One region of the Staphylococcus sp. CoH_129_LAB_1 genome, then DNA from elsewhere that is predicted to be linked to it. Evidence: a T-box and tRNA genes for the amino acid it is inferred to sense, from the RefSeq annotation. Region 1 holds a T-box; the other holds one or more tRNA genes.

Evidence for each region. A T-box is a leader RNA that pairs with one kind of tRNA and senses whether it is charged. The one in region 1 lies ahead of serS (serine--tRNA ligase), so its partner is inferred to be a tRNA-Ser.
Region 2: it encodes a tRNA-Ser, which carries the amino acid that the T-box ahead of serS (serine--tRNA ligase) is inferred to sense. The anticodon was not compared.

Annotation. Positions count from the first base shown of each region.
Region 1 is NZ_JBXWKZ010000025.1:30,377-35,001, forward strand. Features, by position in the region: gene AC2FB1_RS08220 (AzlD domain-containing protein) at 1-229, opposite strand, end outside; gene AC2FB1_RS08225 (AzlC family ABC transporter permease) at 226-921, opposite strand; gene serS (serine--tRNA ligase) at 1,236-2,519, opposite strand; T-box leader at 2,594-2,797, opposite strand; gene AC2FB1_RS08235 (NAD(P)H-hydrate dehydratase) at 3,068-3,880, shown strand; partial or broken gene AC2FB1_RS08240 (DNA gyrase C-terminal beta-propeller domain-containing protein) at 3,929-4,625, opposite strand, start outside.
Region 2 is NZ_JBXWKZ010000040.1:1,205-17,574, reverse strand. Features, by position in the region: gene AC2FB1_RS10255 (YibE/F family protein) at 1-482, opposite strand, end outside; gene AC2FB1_RS10250 (YibE/F family protein) at 479-1,600, opposite strand; gene gltC (glutamate biosynthesis transcriptional regulator GltC) at 1,717-2,613, opposite strand; partial or broken gene gltB (glutamate synthase large subunit) at 2,764-7,272, shown strand; gene AC2FB1_RS10235 (glutamate synthase subunit beta) at 7,291-8,754, shown strand; tRNA gene AC2FB1_RS10230 (tRNA-Ser) at 8,813-8,905, shown strand; gene treP (PTS system trehalose-specific EIIBC component) at 9,083-10,525, shown strand; gene treC (alpha,alpha-phosphotrehalase) at 10,605-12,242, shown strand; gene treR (trehalose operon repressor) at 12,265-12,990, shown strand; RNA gene ffs (signal recognition particle sRNA large type) at 13,084-13,353, shown strand; gene AC2FB1_RS10205 (GNAT family N-acetyltransferase) at 13,734-14,261, shown strand; gene dnaX (DNA polymerase III subunit gamma/tau) at 14,326-16,035, shown strand; gene AC2FB1_RS10195 (YbaB/EbfC family nucleoid-associated protein) at 16,162-16,370, shown strand, end outside.

The sequences.
Region 1 (4,625 bases):
CTACAATAAACGGAATATTCAATTCAAAGCCTTGTACACCTTCATGTTGAACAATAAAACTATCAATGACTAGTGCAGTAAATAATGAAATTGGAATAAACGACAGCCATTTAATGACTGCTTCCGAAAGCTGAATATGTGAAATCATTAAAAATGGTACGACACGTACAATCAATGTCACTAGTCCACATAAAACAATGAGTAAAAACATATGTCCAGTTATCGTCATCGATCCATCACCACCCCGAGTGTGGCAGCACTAATTGACGTGACAAGAATAGCCACATAAGATGGCATCCAACAACTTAAAATAAACATCATTATAATAACAAAAGCGATTAATGTAAGGTAAATTTTAATTTTAGAACGTGTAATAGTTTCAAATTGAGCCATAGCCAGGAAAATAAACATGGCTGTAATCGCAAAGTCTAATCCTAGCATGTCTGGATGAGAAATATATTTACCGAAAACAGCTCCCGCCACACAAGATATTGTCCAAAATAAATATGCAGTAATATTTAAGCCATGTAGCCAACGGTCATTAATAGTTTCACCTTTTAAATGTGGTGTGATTGCTACGCCAAATGTTTCGTCAGTAAGAATAGAAGATAATCCCAAGCGATTCCATATTCCATATTCTTTATAATTAGGGGCAAGCGTCATAGATAATAAAAAGAAGCGGGAATTCACAATTAATGTTGTTAACACAATTGCTGATATAGGTGTGCCAGCAATGACTAAAGCACAAATAATAAATTGTGCTGCACCTGCATAAACGAGTAAACATAACAGAAGGATTTCTAGAACACTAAAATGTTGAGAAGCTGCCACAATGCCAAATGATAATCCTATCCCAATGTATCCTAATAATGTTGGAATACATTCTTTGACCCCTTGTTGAAATGTCACATGTGACGTCATTTTAGCTCCCCCCTATATATATGTGTGTTTAAATTGAATATACATTTTAATTAAACTCAGTCTAAGATAATCTAAGATAACCTTCAATATTTTTAGACAACCGTTTGAGTGAGGTAAGAGAGAAGGTAGTTTTAAAACCTTGATATAAAAAGCATTTTAAAGATATCAGAAATTTTAGAAATTTTTAAAGTTACCTCTCTCAGAGTAGTCTTATTTTAGTAGGAAAATTAAATAAAAAGTAGGATAACACATAAAAAACACCTGAGACAATTTATTATGTCTCAGGTTCTTATTAGTTAAATTATATCTAATTATTAATTGACTGGGCGAATTTCTGTTTTACCACCCATAAATGGTACAAGTGCTTCTGGAATTGTGATTGAACCATCTTCGTTTTGATAGTTTTCTACGATAGCTGCAAATGTACGACCTACTGCAAGTCCACTACCATTTAATGTGTGTACTAACTCTGGTTTAGAAGAAGCATCACGTTTGAAACGAATATTAGCGCGACGTGCTTGGAAATCAGTACAGTTTGAGCAAGAACTAATCTCTTTATAGTCATTATAACTTGGTAACCATACTTCTAAGTCATATGTTTTACTTGCACTGAAACCAATATCTCCAGTACATAAAATGACACGACGATATGGTAATTTTAATTCTTCTAAAATTGCTTCAGCATTTTGAGTCATATCTTCTAATGCATCCCAAGAATCTTCAGGTTTTTCAAAACGTACCATTTCAACTTTATCAAATTGGTGTAAACGAATTAAACCTCTTGTATCTCTACCAGCTGATCCCGCTTCACTACGGAAACATGCAGTTTGACCAGTGAATTTTTCTGGTAATACACCTGGTTGGATAATTTCATTTCTGTAGAAGTTTGTTAATGGAACTTCTGCAGTTGGAATTGTATATAAGCCTTCTTTTTCAACTTTGAATAAATCTTCTTCAAATTTAGGTAATTGACCTGTACCAAACATTGTGTCTGCATTTACCAATTGAGGCGTCATCATTTCTGTATAACCATGTTGTGTTGTGTGTTTTGTTAACATATAGTTCATTAGTGCACGTTCTAATAATGCACCATCTTTTGTTAAATAAACGAATCGCGCACCTGATACTTTTGCAGCACGTTCGAAATCAGCCATTTTTAATTCTTCTACTAAATCCCAATGAGCTTTTGGTTCAAAATCAAATTCACGAGGTGTACCCCATTTTTTTAATTCAATATTTTCAGTATCGTCGGCACCTTGTGGTACGTCTTCGGCGATTAAGTTTGGAATACGAATTAAGATATCACGAATTTTGTTATCTACTTCATTTAATTTTGCATCATTTTCTTTAATTTCATCGCCTAATTCACGCATTTCTTTGATTACGTCATCAGCATTTTCTTTATTACGTTTTTTTTCAGCAATTTGATCGCTTACTTTGTTACGACGTGCTTTCATTTCTTCTGTTTTACCAATTAAGTCACGACGTTGATTATCTAATTCTAATACTTCATCAACAACCTTTGAATCATCTCCACGTAATTCAATTTTGCTCTTAACTTTGTCCGTTTCGTCTCTAAATTGCTTGATGTCTAACATATAATATTCATCCTTCCAAAAATTTATATTGAGTGAACATAGCGATTTAAAATAAAAAAAGACCACGTCCCCTTACAAGGGACGTGGTCTACGCGTTGCCACCCTATTTAACAATCTAATTAAATAAATTAAATTGCACTCCACTATCGATAACGGTTAAAACCGATTGTTCAATATAAGTAGGTAGATTCGCATAATAATTAATTGCTTGTTTTCACTAACCACAAGCTCTCTGAAATTAATAACATTATGTTACTTAGCCTACGAACAATACCTTATTAACTTAATTTTAATATAGCAAAGTCATATATATTTTTCAAGCAGTTATCCCACTCAAATTTAACAAACCACATATGTTAATATTCTGTCAATTTTAGCATTTATAAATTTGTTTAAAATAGTGTTGACGAAACGCTTAAGCAGGTATAATATTTTCTATTGTATTTAAAATGCACATGATATTTTCGCTTGTCTTAATAACTCATCATTTCATTGATTTAATATATAGAAGTTATGACTTTCGAATCTAAATAGGGAGGATTCAGCATATGGAAACATTAACTAATGTGACAATTCCTAAACGTAATGACGAAACACATAAAGGTGATTATGGAAAAATTCTTTTAATTGGTGGTAGTGCAAATTTAGGCGGAGCAATCATGTTAGCTGCACGCGCTTGTCTTTTTAGTGGAAGTGGTTTAATTACTGTAGCCACACATCCTACTAATCATGCAGCCATTCATTCACGTTGTCCTGAAGCAATGGTAATAGATATTAATGATACTAAAATGTTAACAAAAATGATTGAGAATACAGATAGTATTTTAATTGGACCAGGTCTTGGCGTTGATTTCAAAGGAAATAATGCGATTACTTTCTTACTACAAAATATTCAGCCTCACCAAAATTTAATTGTAGATGGTGATGCAATTACAATATTTTGTAAACTTAAACCTGATATTCCTAAATGTCGTGTTATCTTTACACCACATCAAAAAGAATGGGAACGTCTAAGTGGTATTCCTATTGAAGAACAAACGTATGAAAGAAATAGAGAAGTTGTGGATAAATTAGGTGCCACTGTAGTACTAAAAAAACACGGTACAGAAATCTTCTTTAAAGATAAAGAATACAAATTACCAATTGGCACACCTGCAATGGCTACAGGTGGTATGGGTGATACATTAGCTGGTATGATTACAAGTTTTGTAGGTCAATTTGATAGCTTACAAGATGCCGTTACAAGCGCAACTTATATCCATAGCTATATTGGTGAAAAACTTTCTGAAAAAATGTATGTCGTACCCCCTTCAAACTTAATTAGTCAAATTCCTTATGTAATGAAAGAATTAGAAAGATAAATAATAAAAATAAGACTTCCCTATATGTGGGAAGTCTTATTTTTACATTTAATTCTGATCTGAATCATTCTCGATATCTTCATTTACACGATCCATGAAATCTTGTCTTACTTCGATGCGTTCATCATCCTCATCAGATTCAGTATGCAATGCGTTACCAGGTGTTGTATCATCTACTACTTGTTCATTTGCACTTTCTGTAGTTTGAGCACTCGCATTTTCAGTTTGCTGTGCCGATTCAGTTGCAGCTTCATCATCAGTTTTATCAATGACTTTTGCAACTGTTGATACTGCTTGATTATCACCTAGTTTCATTAATCGCACACCTTGTGTGGCACGACCATTTTGAGAAATATCTTCAACTTGTAGACGGATAATAATGCCACCATCTGTTACAATCATTAAGTCTTCTTGACCATTTACTGTTGTAATACATACCACATTACCATTACGTTCTGTAATTTTAGCTGTTTTAATACCTTTACCACCACGATTAGATAAACGATATTCACTTACTGGTGTACGTTTACCGTAACCATTTTCAGTAACAACTAGAACTTCATCTTCACTTTCAGCGTATGCTACGTCTAAACCTACTACCACGTCATTTTCTCTTAAAGAAATACCTCTCACACCTGAAGCTGTACGACCTAATGGACGCAAACTATTTTCAGGGAATCGAATTAATGATGCATGTGCTGTACCAAGTAAAATGTCTTGTTTACCATCAGTATGACGAACTGCG
Region 2 (16,370 bases), on a different contig from region 1:
TTAGGGTTTGTTTCATTCAACTCATACATTGGTGAACTGATTGTGATTGTTAAATCTATTACAGCGGCGATTACAGCCAATATAATAGTAAAAACAGAGAACTGTAGCATATTAATACCAATATTCATTGAAAATATATAGGTTTCATCTTGTTGTTCTGTAGCAAAACCTTGTAGATGACCAAATTTTACAGATAGATATATGCCTATGATAAGAAGCACAGTCGTTACTATAGTTCCGATAAAAGCGGCTTGTGTTTTAATATTATAACTATTCAAAATAAATAGGTTACAAGCAGCAATAACAAGACAAAAGATAAATGCTACTAGATAGATTGGCATCCCAAATAGAATGAAAACACTACTAATAATGAGGATGATAAAATTTAAAAATAAAGTGAGATAGGAGATGAGTCCTTTTTTACCGCCAAGCAAAATCATTAAAATAAAAAGTAATAGTGCGAGTAAAAGAATTGTATTCATCGACTTACTCCTTTCCACTTAAATATAGTGACCATAAGTCCGATTGTGATAGGAATGGTTAGTACAATACCGATACCACCTGTTAATGCACGCGCAATTTCTAAAGACCAGTTCATTGATATCGTATAAGTAAATGTATTAGCATTTTTTAAGTAAATTAATATCATAGCTAGACTACCTGATAAATATGAAAATAATAAGATATTTGTCATGGTACCCATAATATCTTGACCGATATGGCGTCCAGCTAAAGACCAACGAGACATTGAAATGTCAGGCGTGTGTTGAAGGATTTCATACATTCCACTAGAAATTGTAATTGCCACATCCATTACCGCTCCTAATGTTCCAATAAGTACAGAAGACATAAAGATATCTTTTGGAGGTAGTGTTAAAAAATTCATTGTTTCATATTTAATTCCATTACCACCTGTAAGTTGAATTAATAATTCGGTAATCCCTACGCATAAAAACGTTCCAGATAAAGTAGCAACTATCGTAATCCAAGTCCGTCTTTGCCATCCAGTTACTAATATTAATGTAAGAATGGTCGATATAATGATTGCCATACTCATTAACAAAAATAAATTTGTACCTGAAAAAATATTATGAATGGCTATTGCAGCAATAATAAACACGGTGTTAAATATAAGAGATAGAATCGATTGTAAACCCACATTTTTACCTACAATTAACAGTGTCACTATAAATATTCCAACAATAGCCACAGTAAGGCTATCACGTTTTTTTTCTAGAATAGTAGCGTCTGACGGTCCTTTTTGCATATGTAATAACACTTTTTCATTTTTAGAAAATTGTTCAGAATCTGCTTGAGATTTTACAAAATGATTATTAACAGTTGTTATATCGCCTTTATACTTACCGTTTAGAATGCGTATAGTTAATCGTTGATTATATTTTACATCAGTATTATGATGCTCGTCTGTGATTTTTTGACCCTGACTTGTTTTAATATTTGTGATTTTACCAATAGGCATTTGATAGAATGAAGTATTAAAAAATGTAAAAATAAATAATCCAAGCATCATTAAAGCAACAACAATAATCAGCCAATGAGTATTTTTATTCTTAGATACATGATGTGTCTTTATATTCATTAAACATAATCCTCTTTTAATTATATAATTTATCCTTTTATCGCAATAAAGTGATTATACGCTTCTTCAAAATGATATTCAATTCACAAGATATGTGTTAGTACTTTAAACGAAGCCTAATGATATATTGAAACTTTGCTTAACAATGTTTGAATTAAATGAAATAGATTAAGAATATCTACTTTTTTATTGTCTTTTTTAAATACCACACAAAATGAGCGTTTTAGTTCTGTGTGTGATAAAGAAATATCCCGTAATTGTTCAGATGAATGATCCAATGACATATAATCAGGTAAGAGTAGATGCCCACGACGTTGTTTTAATAGGTATTGACCAAGAGATTTTGTACCCAGTGTATATATAGGTACTTTAATTACAGATTCTAATCGTTTTTTAATAGAATCAGGCAAAACATGGAACGTATATAAAGGTTTTTCTTCAAATTGTTTAAGTTGTGTTAACGGTGGATTAAATGATAAGGCAATAGCATCATCTTTAGGTACATATAAATGATATGTTTCTTCATATAAAGACTTAATAGAAAGAGTTGAGTTTGCTTGTAATTCAGATGTATTTTCAACAATAGCTATATCGATTTTTCCTGAATTTAAACATTCTACTATCTGAGTATGATTCATTAAACTCGGAATAATATGACTATCATATTCTCTTTCGAATGCTTGAATAATAGGTGTAATCATATGAGAAGCATAGCTTTCTTCAAAGCCTAAATTAATATGATGTGCGTTTTTAAGTTGCTCTTGTTGAAAAAGAGCAACCGTTTCATCAAGTTGTTCTAGTATTTGAGTTGCTTGTGTTAGTAACGCTTTACCGTGTGAAGTAAGAAATATATTGCGACCTTGTCTATCAAATAATGGAACTTGTAATTCTTTTTCAAGTAAATTGATTTGGCGACTAATTGCAGATTGAGCAATGTTAAGTTCCAATGCAGCCTCGGAAATATGTTCACGTCGAGCAACTTCAACAAAGTATCGTAATTGTTTAATTTCCATATACTACCTCCTTAATATAAGTATATCGCAAATGTTCTAATTATTAGAATAGTATTATCTATTTAATATATTGTTCAGATAAATATTTTACATTATATTAATTATTATTAACAGTAAATTTTCTGAAAATTCTCAAAAGGAGTGGGCATCGTGTTTAAAGATAGACTAAAAAGAGGATTATATGATTACCGTGAGGAACATGATGCATGTGGAATCGGCTTTTATGCCAATATGGATAATTTAAGATCTCACGATATTATTGAAAAATCATTAGAAATGTTGCGTAGACTAGATCATCGTGGTGGTATCGGAGCTGATGGTATTACTGGTGATGGTGCAGGAATTATGACAGAAATTCCCTTCGAATTTTTTAAAAAGCACACTCATTTCGACTTACCTAATGAAGGCGAATATGCGGTAGGTCTTTTTTTCTCTAATCAAAAAGTTTTAGGTACACAGCATGAAACAATATTTAATCAATATTTTAATGATGAAGGATTGAAAGCGATTGGTTATAGAGAAGTTCCTGTAGACACACAAGCGTTAGCAGAACATGTTGCTTCTACAATGCCTTATGTACAGCAAGTATTTGTAGACTTAAAACAGCATGAAACGCCTGTTAAACAGTTATATTTAGCACGTAAACAAATTGAACAATATGCAGAACGCGAAAATTTAGAGTTATATTTTACAAGTTTGTCTCATAAAACGATTGTTTATAAAGGTTGGTTACGTTCAGATCAAATTAAGAAATTATACCTAGACCTGAACAATAAAGATTATCAATCAAAACTAGGACTTGTTCATTCAAGATTTAGTACGAACACATTCCCTAGTTGGAAACGTGCGCATCCTAATCGACTTCTTATGCATAACGGAGAAATTAATACAATTAAGGGTAATGTCAATTGGATGCGTGCCCGTCAACGTCAACTTATTAATACTTTATTTGGTAATGAAAGTGAAAAAATTCAAAATATTGTTGATGAGGATGGAAGTGACTCAGCTATTGTAGATAACGCATTGGAGTTCTTAAATTTAGCAATGGAACCTGAAGAAGCGGCGATGTTACTTATACCAGAGCCATGGCTATATAATAAATCCAATGATGAAAATGTACGCGCATTTTATGAATTTTATAGCTATTTAATGGAACCATGGGATGGTCCAACAATGATTTCATTCTGTAATGGCGATAAAATTGGTGCATTAACGGATCGTAATGGATTACGACCAGGACGCTATACAATTACTAAAGATAATTTTATTGTTTTCTCATCTGAAGTGGGTGTGATTGATGTCCCAGAAGAAAACGTCGCTTTTAAAGGACAATTGAACCCTGGAAAATTATTGTTGGTTGATTTTAACTCTAATAAGGTCATCGAAAATAATGAACTTAAAACTAATATTGCACATAAACACCCGTATAAAGAGTGGATTGATCAATACAAAATTGATTTAGAATTAGAACAAGTTCAATATCAACGTAAATTATTAGATGAAGCAACGCTATTCAGAATGCAAAAGCAATTTGGCTACACTAAGGAAGATATTCACAAATATATGACAGACTTAGTTGTAGGAAAGAAAGATCCTATTGGTGCAATGGGGTATGATGCGCCACTTGCAGTATTAAATGAACGACCAGAATCATTATTTAACTACTTTAAACAGCTGTTTGCTCAAGTAACGAATCCGCCTATCGATGCATATCGTGAAAAGATTGTGACAAGTGAATTATCTTATCTAGGTAGTGAAGGAAACTTACTTCATCCAGATCCGAGTGTCTTAGATCGTATACAACTTACTAAACCAGTCCTTACATTAAATCAATTAGATAAAATTGAACAAAGTAAGTTTAACGTGAAACATTTGTCGATTCTTTATCAAGATATTTCACTTGAGGCAGCTTTAAATCGTTTAGGAGAACAAGCGATTCAAGCTACAAAAGAAGGTTACACAATTTTAGTGTTAGATGATAGCGCACTTATCGATACAACTCAGTCACTGTATTATGCTATGCCAATATTATTAGCCATAAGTCATGTTCATCAATTACTTATTAAAGAAGATTTACGTATGAGTACAAGTATTGTTGCTTTATCAGGTGAAACACGTGAAGTGCATCATGTTGCTTGTTTACTTGGGTATGGTGCGAATGCGGTTATTCCATACTTAGCACAACAAACAATTGCTCACTTAACTGATAATTGCCATCTTAAAGGTTCGATTTCTGAGAACGTTGAAACATATACAAACGTTTTATCAGAAGGCGTTATTAAAGTTATGGCTAAAATGGGTATCTCTACTGTTCAAAGTTATCAAGGCGCACAAATATTTGAAGCAGTAGGATTATCTAAAAATGTTATTGACACTTATTTTACAGGAACACAGTCTAAATTATCAGGGTTAAGTATCGAACAAATTGATGAAGAAAATAGAAAACGCCAAAGTAACGAAGAAGAATATCTAGCTTCTGGTAGTAATTTTCAATGGCGTCAACAAGGACAACATCACGTGTTTAATCCAACAACGATTCACTTATTACAACATGCTTGTCGTGGAAATGATTACGAGCAATTTAAAGCATTTACTAACGCTGTGCATGAAAATAGAAACGACCATTTACGTGATTTACTAGAATTTAAACCACAGCAGTCAATATCTATTGATCAAGTAGAATCTGTAGAATCAATTGTAAAACGTTTTAATACAGGTGCTATGAGCTATGGTTCTATTTCTGAGGAAGCACATCAAACATTGGCAAAAGCAATGAATAAATTAGGTGGGAAAAGTAATAGCGGTGAAGGAGGAGAAAATCCTAAGCGATATGTCGTTCAAGAAGACGGTAGTTATTTATCAAGTGCAATTAAGCAAGTGGCATCAGGACGATTTGGTGTAACTAGTGAGTATTTACAACACGCTAAAGAATTACAAATTAAAGTAGCTCAAGGTGCAAAACCTGGTGAAGGTGGACAACTGCCAGGAACTAAAGTATATCCTTGGATTGCTGAAACGCGTGGATCTACACCAGGAATTGGGCTTATTTCTCCACCACCACACCATGATATTTACTCAATTGAAGATTTAGCACAGTTGATTCACGATTTGAAAAATGCAAATAAAGACGCAGATATTGCTGTTAAATTAGTATCTAAAACTGGTATAGGAACGATTGCTTCAGGGGTAGCTAAAGCATTTGCAGATAAAATTGTTGTCAGTGGTTATGACGGTGGTACTGGTGCATCCCCTAAAACAAGTATTCAACATGCTGGATTACCATGAGAGCTTGGTTTAGCAGAAACTCACCAAACATTAAAGTTAAATGATTTGCGTAGCCGTGTACGTTTAGAAACAGATGGTAAATTATTAACAGGTAAAGATGTAGCTTTAGCATGTGCATTAGGAGCAGAAGAATTTGGTTTTGCCACTGCACCTCTTGTAGTTCTCGGGTGTATTATGATGAGAGTTTGTCATAATGATACCTGTCCAGTAGGAATAGCAACACAAAATAAAGACTTACGGGCGCTTTATAGAGGTAAAGCAGACCACGTTGTCAATTTTATGCATTTCATTGCTAAAGAATTAAGAGAAGTTCTCGCAGAACTTGGCTTGAAAACAGTCGAAGAACTAGTAGGACGTACTGACTTATTACAACGATCGCGTCATATTAATCCTAAATCTAAAGCAGCCACGCTTGATATTGAGAAGTTAATTCATGCTGTAGATGGACCAAATATAAAAGAAATATCTCAAAATCACCATTTAGATATTGGTTTCGATTTAAATTATTTATATAAAGAAGCAAAACAAAGTATTGAAAATAGTGAGAAGTTTAAAGGGCAATATACAATTAATAACACTCAACGAAATGTTGGTGTAATTACAGGTAGTTACATTACGAAGCAACATGGTAGTAAAGGTTTGCCTGAAGAAACGATTATTGCTGAGACAGTTGGTCATGCTGGTCAAAGTTTAGGTGCATTTGCTCCTAAGGGATTATTAATACAACATACTGGAGATGCCAATGATTATGTAGGTAAAGGATTATCTGGTGGAACTGTTGTAGTTAAAGCGCCAAACCATGCTCGTGAAAATGAAATTATTGTAGGTAATGTGTGCTTCTATGGTGCTTCAAGTGGTAAAGCATATATTAATGGTAAGGCTGGAGAACGCTTCTGTATTCGTAATAGTGGCATAGATGTAGTTGTTGAAGGGATTGGAGATCATGGTTTGGAATACATGACAGGCGGACATGTCATCATCCTTGGTGATGTTGGAAAAAACTTTGGTCAAGGTATGAGTGGTGGAGTATGTTATATCTTCCCAAGTGATATCGAAGCATTTAAAAAAGCAAATCAGCTTCCAACTTTAGCATTTAAACACGTACAACATGATGAAGAAAAGCATTTACTTAAATCAATGTTAGAAGATCATTATCGTTATACAAAGAGTACAAAAGCTAAAAATATCTTAAATCAATTTGAAAATATCACTGAACATGTAATAAAAGTGATTCCAAAAGATTATGAATTAATGATGCAAAAAATTGAGTTACAACGTCGCCATTTATCAGAAGATAACGAAGCAAAATTAGCTGCATTTTATGATAATCGCACATCAATTGAAAAAGACTTGCAACCAGCTGTGATTTATTAAAGAAAGGAAGGAAATGTTATGGGTGAGTTTAAAGGGTTTATGAAATATGAGAAACAATCATTAGCAGAATTGTCACTCATTGAACGTTTAGAAGGACATGAAGCGTTCCAACAACGATTTTCTAAAGAAGAAGCTTCTATTCAAGGGGCAAGATGTATGGATTGTGGAACGCCATTTTGTCAAACTGGACTTCCTTTCGGACGAGAAACAATTGGTTGTCCAATAGGAAACTATATCCCTGAATGGAATGATTTAGTTTATCATCAAGATTTTAAAGAAGCATACGAGCGCCTAAGTGAGACAAATAATTTTCCTGAATTTACAGGACGTATTTGTCCTGCACCATGTGAGCAATCATGTGTCATGAAAATTAATCGTGATTCTGTAGCGATTAAAGGTATCGAGCGCACGATTATTGATGAAGCATATGAAAATGGATGGGTAAAACCAAAATATCCAAAAGAACACAAAGATCAGAGCGTAGCAATTGTTGGAAGCGGTCCTGCAGGATTAGCAGCTGCGGAAGAATTAAATCATTTAGGTTATCAAGTTACTGTCTTTGAAAGAGCAGCTGAACCAGGCGGTCTATTAATGTATGGTATTCCAAACATGAAGTTAGACAAAACTGTTGTCCGACGTAGAATTGAAATCATGCGTGAGGCGGGTATTATTTTCAAGACAAATACAAATATCGGTGTAGATGTAACGCGTGAAGAATTAGAAGAACAATTTGATGCGATTATACTATGTACCGGGGCTCAAAAAGCACGCGATTTACCTTTAGAAGGTAGAATAGGGCAAGGTATTCATTTTGCTATGGATTACCTTACTGAGCAAATGCAAGTTCTAAACGGTGAGATTGAAGAAGCTTCAATTACAGCTAAAGATAAAAATGTCGTTGTCATAGGAGCGGGAGACACTGGAGCAGACTGTGTAGCAACTGCTTTACGTGAAAATTGTAAGTCCATTGTACAGTTTAATAAGTATACAAAAGCACCAGAAGAGATTACATTTGAAAGTAATACCTCTTGGCCTTTAGCACTACCTGTATTTAAAATGGATTATGCTCATAAAGAATATGAAGCGCGATTTGGAAGAGAGCCTCGTGCTTATGGCGTACAAACAATGCGATATGATGTAGATGCAATCGGGAATATTCGTGGTGTTTATACCCAAATTTTAGAAGAAACACCTGAAGGTATGGTTGTTGTTGATGGTACGGAAAGACACTGGCCAGCAGATTTAGTGTTATTATCAATCGGATTTGAAGGGACTGAAACAACAGTACCAAGATCGTTTGATATTAAAACTAAACAAAATAAAATTATAGCAAATGAGCAAGATTATCGTACAAATCAAGAAAAGATATTTGCTGCAGGAGATGCACGTCGCGGACAAAGTTTAGTCGTGTGGGCAATTAAAGAAGGTCGAGCTGTAGCTAAATCAGTAGACCAATATCTTAAACAAAAAGTTTTATCATAATAATATAAAAAGATTGACTTCCAATGAATAATATTATAAGATAGTTGTTGTGTTCATTGGAGGAATACCCAAGTCCGGCTGAAGGGATCGGTCTTGAAAACCGACAGGGCCTTAACGGGCCGCGGGGGTTCGAATCCCTCTTCCTCCGCCATTATAATTAAAATCCAAGACTAATAAATATAAAGAATATAAGCACTCAGTAAATACTGAGTGCTTATTTTTTTATATATTGAAATTTACAAAAATCAGACAACCTTGTGAAAGCCTTTGCATAACTTGTCTAGACAAGCTATACTTTGTTTAAGTTAGAAACAAAGGAGTGGAAATCGTGGCTGTAAAAAAAAGAGACGTGCAAGACATTGTTCAAGCAATTGGAGGAAAAGAAAACGTAGATACTGCTACTCATTGTGTTACACGATTGAGATTAGTGTTGAAAGATGATAATAAAGTAGATAAAGAGGCTTTAGATAATAATACGCTTGTTAAAGGCCAATTTAAAGCTGATAATCAATATCAAATTGTTATTGGTCCTGGTACGGTAGATGAAGTGTATAAACAATTTGTGAATGAAACAGGCGTTGAAACTGCATCTAAAGAAGATGCCAAAGCTGCTGCAGCAAAAAAAGGTAATCCATTACAACGGTTAGTAAAATTATTAGGAGATATTTTTATCCCAATTTTGCCAGCTTTAGTCACAGCAGGTTTGCTTATGGGAATTAACAATTTGTTAACTATGGAAAATTTATTTGGTCCTAAGTCACTAGTAGAACAACAACCACAATTAGGAGATATTTCTAATATTATTAATGTTATAGCTAGTACAGCTTTTATCTTCTTACCAGCTTTAATTGGTTGGAGTAGTATGAAAGTCTTTGGCGGTAGTCCAATCCTAGGATTAGTGTTGGGATTAATATTAATGCATCCTCAACTCGTTTCTCAATATGATATAGCTAAAGGTCATATTCCTACATGGAATTTATTTGGTTTAGAAATTAAGCAATTAAATTATCAAGGACAAGTACTTCCGGTACTTATTGCGGCTTATGTACTTTCGTTAATTGAAAAAGCACTTAATAAAGTTGTACATGATTCAATTAAGATGCTTGTAGTAGGACCTGTAGCATTATTAATTACAGGATTCCTATCATTTATTATTATTGGGCCTGTAGCATTAGGTATTGGAACAGCAATTACTAGTGCTATACAATTTGTTTTTGAACATGCTGGTTGGCTAGGTGGCGCAATTTATGGATTCTTTTATGCACCACTTGTTATTACTGGATTACATCACATGTTCTTAGCAGTAGATTTTCAGTTAATGGGTAGTTCACTAAAAGGTACTTATTTATGGCCAATTGTAGCAATTTCTAATGTTTGTCAAGGATCAGCTGCATTTGGCGCATGGTTTATTTATAAACGTCGAAAAATGGCTAAAGAAGAAGGGTTAGCATTAACATCTAGTGTTTCTGCTTTCTTAGGTGTTACTGAACCAGCTATGTTTGGAGTGAATTTACCTCTAAAAGTACCATTTTTCGCAGCAATTTGTACATCAAGTGTTTTAGGGGCAATCATTGGAGCAAATCGAGTTCTTGGAAACGTAGGAGTTGGCGGTGTCCCGGCTTTTATTTCAATACAAAGTAAGTATTGGTATATTTACGGACCTGTTACACTATTAGCTATCATTGTGCCAGCAATATTAACAGTGATTTTCTCTAAATTTACTAACATTAAAGCTAAAAAAATGGTAGAAAATCCTGAAAATGTAAAATGATGTTTAAGTAGTTTCATTTTAAGAAGTAAATACTAAAGTATTTTGAAAAAATATATTTTTTATATAAGGTGGCATTAATATGATTCAAAAAGATTGGAGAAAATCAGTAGTTTATCAAATTTACCCTAAATCGTTTAATGATACAACTGGAAACGGAAAAGGAGATTTGAATGGTATTATTGAAAAATTAGATTACATAAAATATTTAGGTGTGGATTATATTTGGCTAACACCTATTTATGAATCTCCCATGAATGATAATGGCTACGATATCAGCGATTATTTTAAAATTAATGAACAATTTGGAACATTAGAAGATTTTAAAACATTGATTTATGAAGCACATCGTCGAGATTTAAAAGTCATGCTAGATATTGTAATTAATCATACTTCTACAGAACATCAATGGTTTAGAGAAGCAATTAGTTCAAAAGATAATTACTATCGAGATTTTTATTTTTTCAAATCATCAGAAGATGGTCCTCCAACAAATTGGCAATCTAAATTTGGTGGAAATGCTTGGAAATATGATGAACATTCAGATGAATATTATTTACACTTATTTGATGTGACACAAGCTGATTTGAATTGGGATAATCAAAAAGTAAGACAAGCACTTTATGAGATGGTGAATTATTGGATTCAATTTGGAGTTGATGGTTTCCGTTTTGACGTAATAAACCTTATTTCTAAAGATGAATTTAAAAATTCAGACGCTACTGGAAAAGAATTCTATACTGATGGTCCCCGTGTACATGAATATTTACATGAACTTAATCGTTATACTTTTGGAGATAGAAATATGATGACAGTAGGTGAGATGTCTTCAACAACTATTGATAATTGTATTAAATATACACGTCCTGAGCGTCAAGAATTGAATAGCGTATTTAATTTTCATCATTTAAAAGTGGATTATAAAGATGGAGAAAAGTGGACAAATAAAAAATATGATTTTCTTAAATTGAAGAAAGTTTTAATGGAATGGCAAGTAGGTATCCATGATGGCGGTGGTTGGAATGCTATTTTTTGGTGTAATCATGACCAACCAAGAGTAGTATCACGATTTGGCGATGACACAAGTGAATTGAATCGACAAGCAAGCGCAAAAATGTTAGCAATTGTTCTACACATGTTACAAGGTACACCATATATTTATCAAGGTGAAGAAATTGGTATGACTGATCCACATTATACATCGATACAGAAATATCGTGATGTAGAGTCTCTTAATGCGTATGCGCATTTGAAAGAACAAGGAGTACTAGAAGAAGAAATATTGACTATTTTATCTCAAAAATCACGTGATAATTCGCGTACTCCTATACAATGGAATCAAAATGAAAATGCAGGATTTACATCTAGTACGCCATGGATAGATTTACCTAATAATATAGATACAATTAATGTTGAAGATGCTATAAATAATAAAGATTCAGTTTTACATGTATATCGTCAACTTATTAAATTGCGTCATCATCAAGATATTATTACTTATGGTGATATCGAACCTTTGTATATGGATCATCCGCAATTATTTGTTTATCGACGTAATTACAAAAATGATTCCTGGCTAATTATTGCTAACTTTTCAAATGAATCTGTTAGGATTCCAGATGACCTTGATATAGTAGGAGATACCATTATTCAAAGTGGTACAATTCTTAATAATAAAATTTCATCTTACGGTGCAATAGTTATTAGTAAATCATATTAATTAATTGGGTGAAATATAAAAAATGAATCAACAAAAATTTGCAATAATTTATGATAATCTAAAAAAAGATATTTCTGAAGGGAACTATTTATATGGTGAACAACTACCGTCAGAACGTGAGCTTGTAGAAACGTATCACTCCTCTCGAGAAACTGTAAGAAAAGCATTAGAATTACTTGCAAATGATGGAGTGATTCAAAAAATTAGAGGAAAAGGATCAATAGTCATACAACAAGATATGACTGAATTTCCTTTTTCGGATTTAATTAGCTTTAAAGAAGTTAAAGAAAAGTTAAACTTAAATCATGAAACACATGTACTTGTAAATGAAATAATAAAGGCGTCTGATGTTCCTTTAGTGAAAGAAAAATTGCTTTTAAAGAATAATGAGTTATTATGTCATGTAATAAGAAGTAGAAGTATAAATAAAAAAGTTAAAATACTAGACGAAGATTATTTTCTAACTTCAGTGGTTCCTGAAATATCTGATACGATAGCTAATAATTCTATTTATGATTATTTAGAAAAAGAACTTAATTTAGATATTAGTTATTCTAATAAATCAATTACATTTGAACCATTTAAGGAGTTTGAATATCAAGTGTTTGGTAAAGTGCATCATCCATATACGGCGACAGTAAGAAGTACAGTTTTTCTTAAAGATACGACACGATTTCAATATAATATTTCAAAACATTTAGCGACAGAGTTTAAGTTTAATGAATTTTCTCGTCGACAAAGTAAATAGTCATTTTAAAATTTATTTTAACTTGAATGATTTATAGATAAATATACTATTTTACTTGCAACATTAATACGTTTTATAGTATTATAAAACTTACCGTGCTAGGTGGGGAGGTAGCGGTTCCCTGTACTCGAAATCCGCTTTATGCGAGACTTAATTCCTTCGTTGAGGGTGTACTTTTGTGAAGTCTGCCCGAAGCACGAGGTGTTTGAAGATTTCGGTCCTATGCAATATGAACCCATGAATCATGTCAGGTCCTGACGGAAGCAGCATTAAGTGGACACTCATATGTGCCGTAGGGTAGCCGAGATTTAGCTATCGACTTCGGTAACGTTTATGATGTACACTCGATTCGAAGGTGCACGGTCTTTTTAATTTCAAACCAATCGTTTTTATAAATATATATACTTTATGGGAGTGGGACAGAATTCATTTTCAATTCAGTTATCAACTGCCAACATATTAAAAATGCCTGAGACATTTAATTATGTCCCAGGCTACTTTTTTATATAAACTATAGAAGAACTTAGAATATAGATAAAGAGTTTTAAATTATTTAAGTGAGTTGTCATCAAACAACTATAAACATCATATTTATATATAGATATTCAAAATATTTGTTTTGAGGAAAACAAATACTCTAAGTAACGTCTATAATAAAGTTTATAGGCATCTACACTGACACATTCACTCAATTAATTTAATATAAATATGATTAGAACAATATTAATTATAGGGGGGAAGTTATGCAAGTTTATTTAAGTACTTTAACTGAAATGGATTATATCGAGACTTTAGAGAAACTTGAAAAACATGATACTAATAGTGAAGATTTAAATGGGAAATCACATAGTAAAATGATTTCTAATTTAAGAAAACAACCTACATATAATTATGAATTAGAAGTTATTGCCAAAAAAGAAGACGGAGAAATTATAGGGCATATCATGCTAAATGAAGTGGATCTCATTGATAATGAAGATACATTTAAAGTATTACAATTATCTTCTTTGATTGTAGCAACACCTTATCGAAATCAAGGTATAGGAAAAGCATTAGTACAAGCTGTAGAAGAGAGAGCGAAGTCTCATCATTATACTGCTATTATTGTAGATTGTTGTCCTGACTATTTTACAACGTTAGGTTATGAATCAGCAGCACAACACCGTATTATTTCGGAACATGAGAATAAACTTCTTTATGTGAAATTCTTGTGGAATCAATTAAGTGAATATCCACATGGGAAACTACAACCGCTATCAATAGAAATATAAAAAATTAATATAGCAAAGATATTGCGTGATATAATTGATAAGTAATTGTATTGGAGGTGCGACTGTGAATTATCAAGCGTTATATCGAATGTTTAGGCCACAAAGCTTTAATGATGTTGTAGGTCAAGAACATGTCACTAAAACATTGAGAAATGCTATTTCTAAAGGAAAACAGTCTCATGCGTATATTTTTAGTGGTCCAAGAGGAACTGGTAAAACGAGTATAGCTAAAGTATTTGCTAAAGCTATCAATTGTTTAAATCCTCATGATGGTGAACCTTGTAATGAATGTACAATATGCAAAGGCATTACACAAGGAACGAATGGTGACGTTATTGAAATTGATGCTGCTAGTAATAATGGTGTTGATGAAATTAGAAATATTAGAGATAAAGTTAAATACGCACCTAGTGAATCGAAATATAAGGTTTATATTATAGATGAGGTTCATATGCTTACAACTGGCGCTTTTAATGCTTTATTAAAAACATTAGAAGAACCCCCAGCACATGCTATTTTTATTTTAGCAACAACAGAACCGCATAAAATACCACCTACTATTATTTCACGGGCACAACGTTTTGACTTTAAAGCGATTAGTACCGAACAAATTGTTGAACGATTACGTTTTGTTGCACAAGAACAATCATTAGATTACGATAAAGCGGCATTAGAATTTATTGCTAAAGCATCAGAGGGTGGTATGCGTGATGCATTAAGTATCATGGATCAAGCGATTGCTTTTGGGGATGAGCATCTTACATTACAAGATGTATTAGATGTAACTGGTAGTGTAGATGAAGCTTCGCTTAATGAATTATTTAAAAATATTGTTGATGGAAATGTAAAAGAAGCATTTTCTCGCTATCATCACTTTGTATCTGAAGGTAAAGAAGTAAATAGGCTTATTAATGATATGATTTATTTCGTAAGAGATACGATTATGAATAAAACAATCAATGAACAAACAAGTTACGATGCCTTAACTCACTTTGATTTAGAAACGTTATATCATATGATAGATATTATAAATGACACTCTTGTTTCTATTAGATTTAGTGTGAATCAAAACGTACACTTTGAAGTGTTATTAGTTAAATTAGCTGAAATGGTTAAATCAAATCCTACGAAGGTAGAAAATGTAGCGACAACTCCTATTGCCGCAGAACCTAATAATGAAGTGTTATTACAAAGAATGGAACAACTTGAAAATGAGCTAAAAACTCTAAAAGCCCAAGGTATTTCACAGAGCAATAAAAAACATACGCAAATGAATACAAATTCTAGAAGTAAACGTCAAAGTAAAGCAGCATTTTCTATGACACAGATTGCTAAAGTTTTAGATGAAGCAAATAAAGAAGATATTCGACTATTGAAAGAACATTGGCAAGAAGTGATTGATTATGCTAAAAGTAATGATAAAAAATCTTTAGTAAGCTTATTGCAAAACTCAATTCCAGTAGCGGCAAGTAGAAAACGTGTATTAATTCAATTCGATGAAGAAATCCATTGTGAAATTGTTAATAAAGATGAAGAAAAAAGAAAAAATATTGAAAATGTCGTTTGTAATATCATTGATAAAAATGTTGAAGTAGTAGGAGTCCCTTCAGATCAATGGATGAGAGTAAGAAGCGAGTATATTAATCATCGAAAACAAAATGACCATCATTCTACTGAAAGTACAAAAGACAATACTCAAGAGAAAACGCCTGATATTGCTCAAAAAGCAAGAGATTTATTCGGGGAAGACACTGTAAATATGATAGATGAATAATAAAATATATCAGGTTGTTTATAAAAAACGATGAATGAGTCATACATGACAATAGATATAAACGTATGTATAATAAATTATAAATTATAAGAAAATTAATGTGAAAATTTAAGGAGGAAATGAATTATGCGCGGTGGCGGAAATATGCAACAAATGATGAAACAAATGCAAAAAATGCAAAAGAAAATGGCACAAGAACAAGAAAAACTTAAAGAAGAACGTATTGTAGGTACAGCTGGTGGCGGTATGGTTGCTGTAACTGTAACTGGTCATAAAGAAGTTGTAGATGTAGAAATTAAAGAAGAAGCAGTAGATCCAGATGACGTGGAAATGTT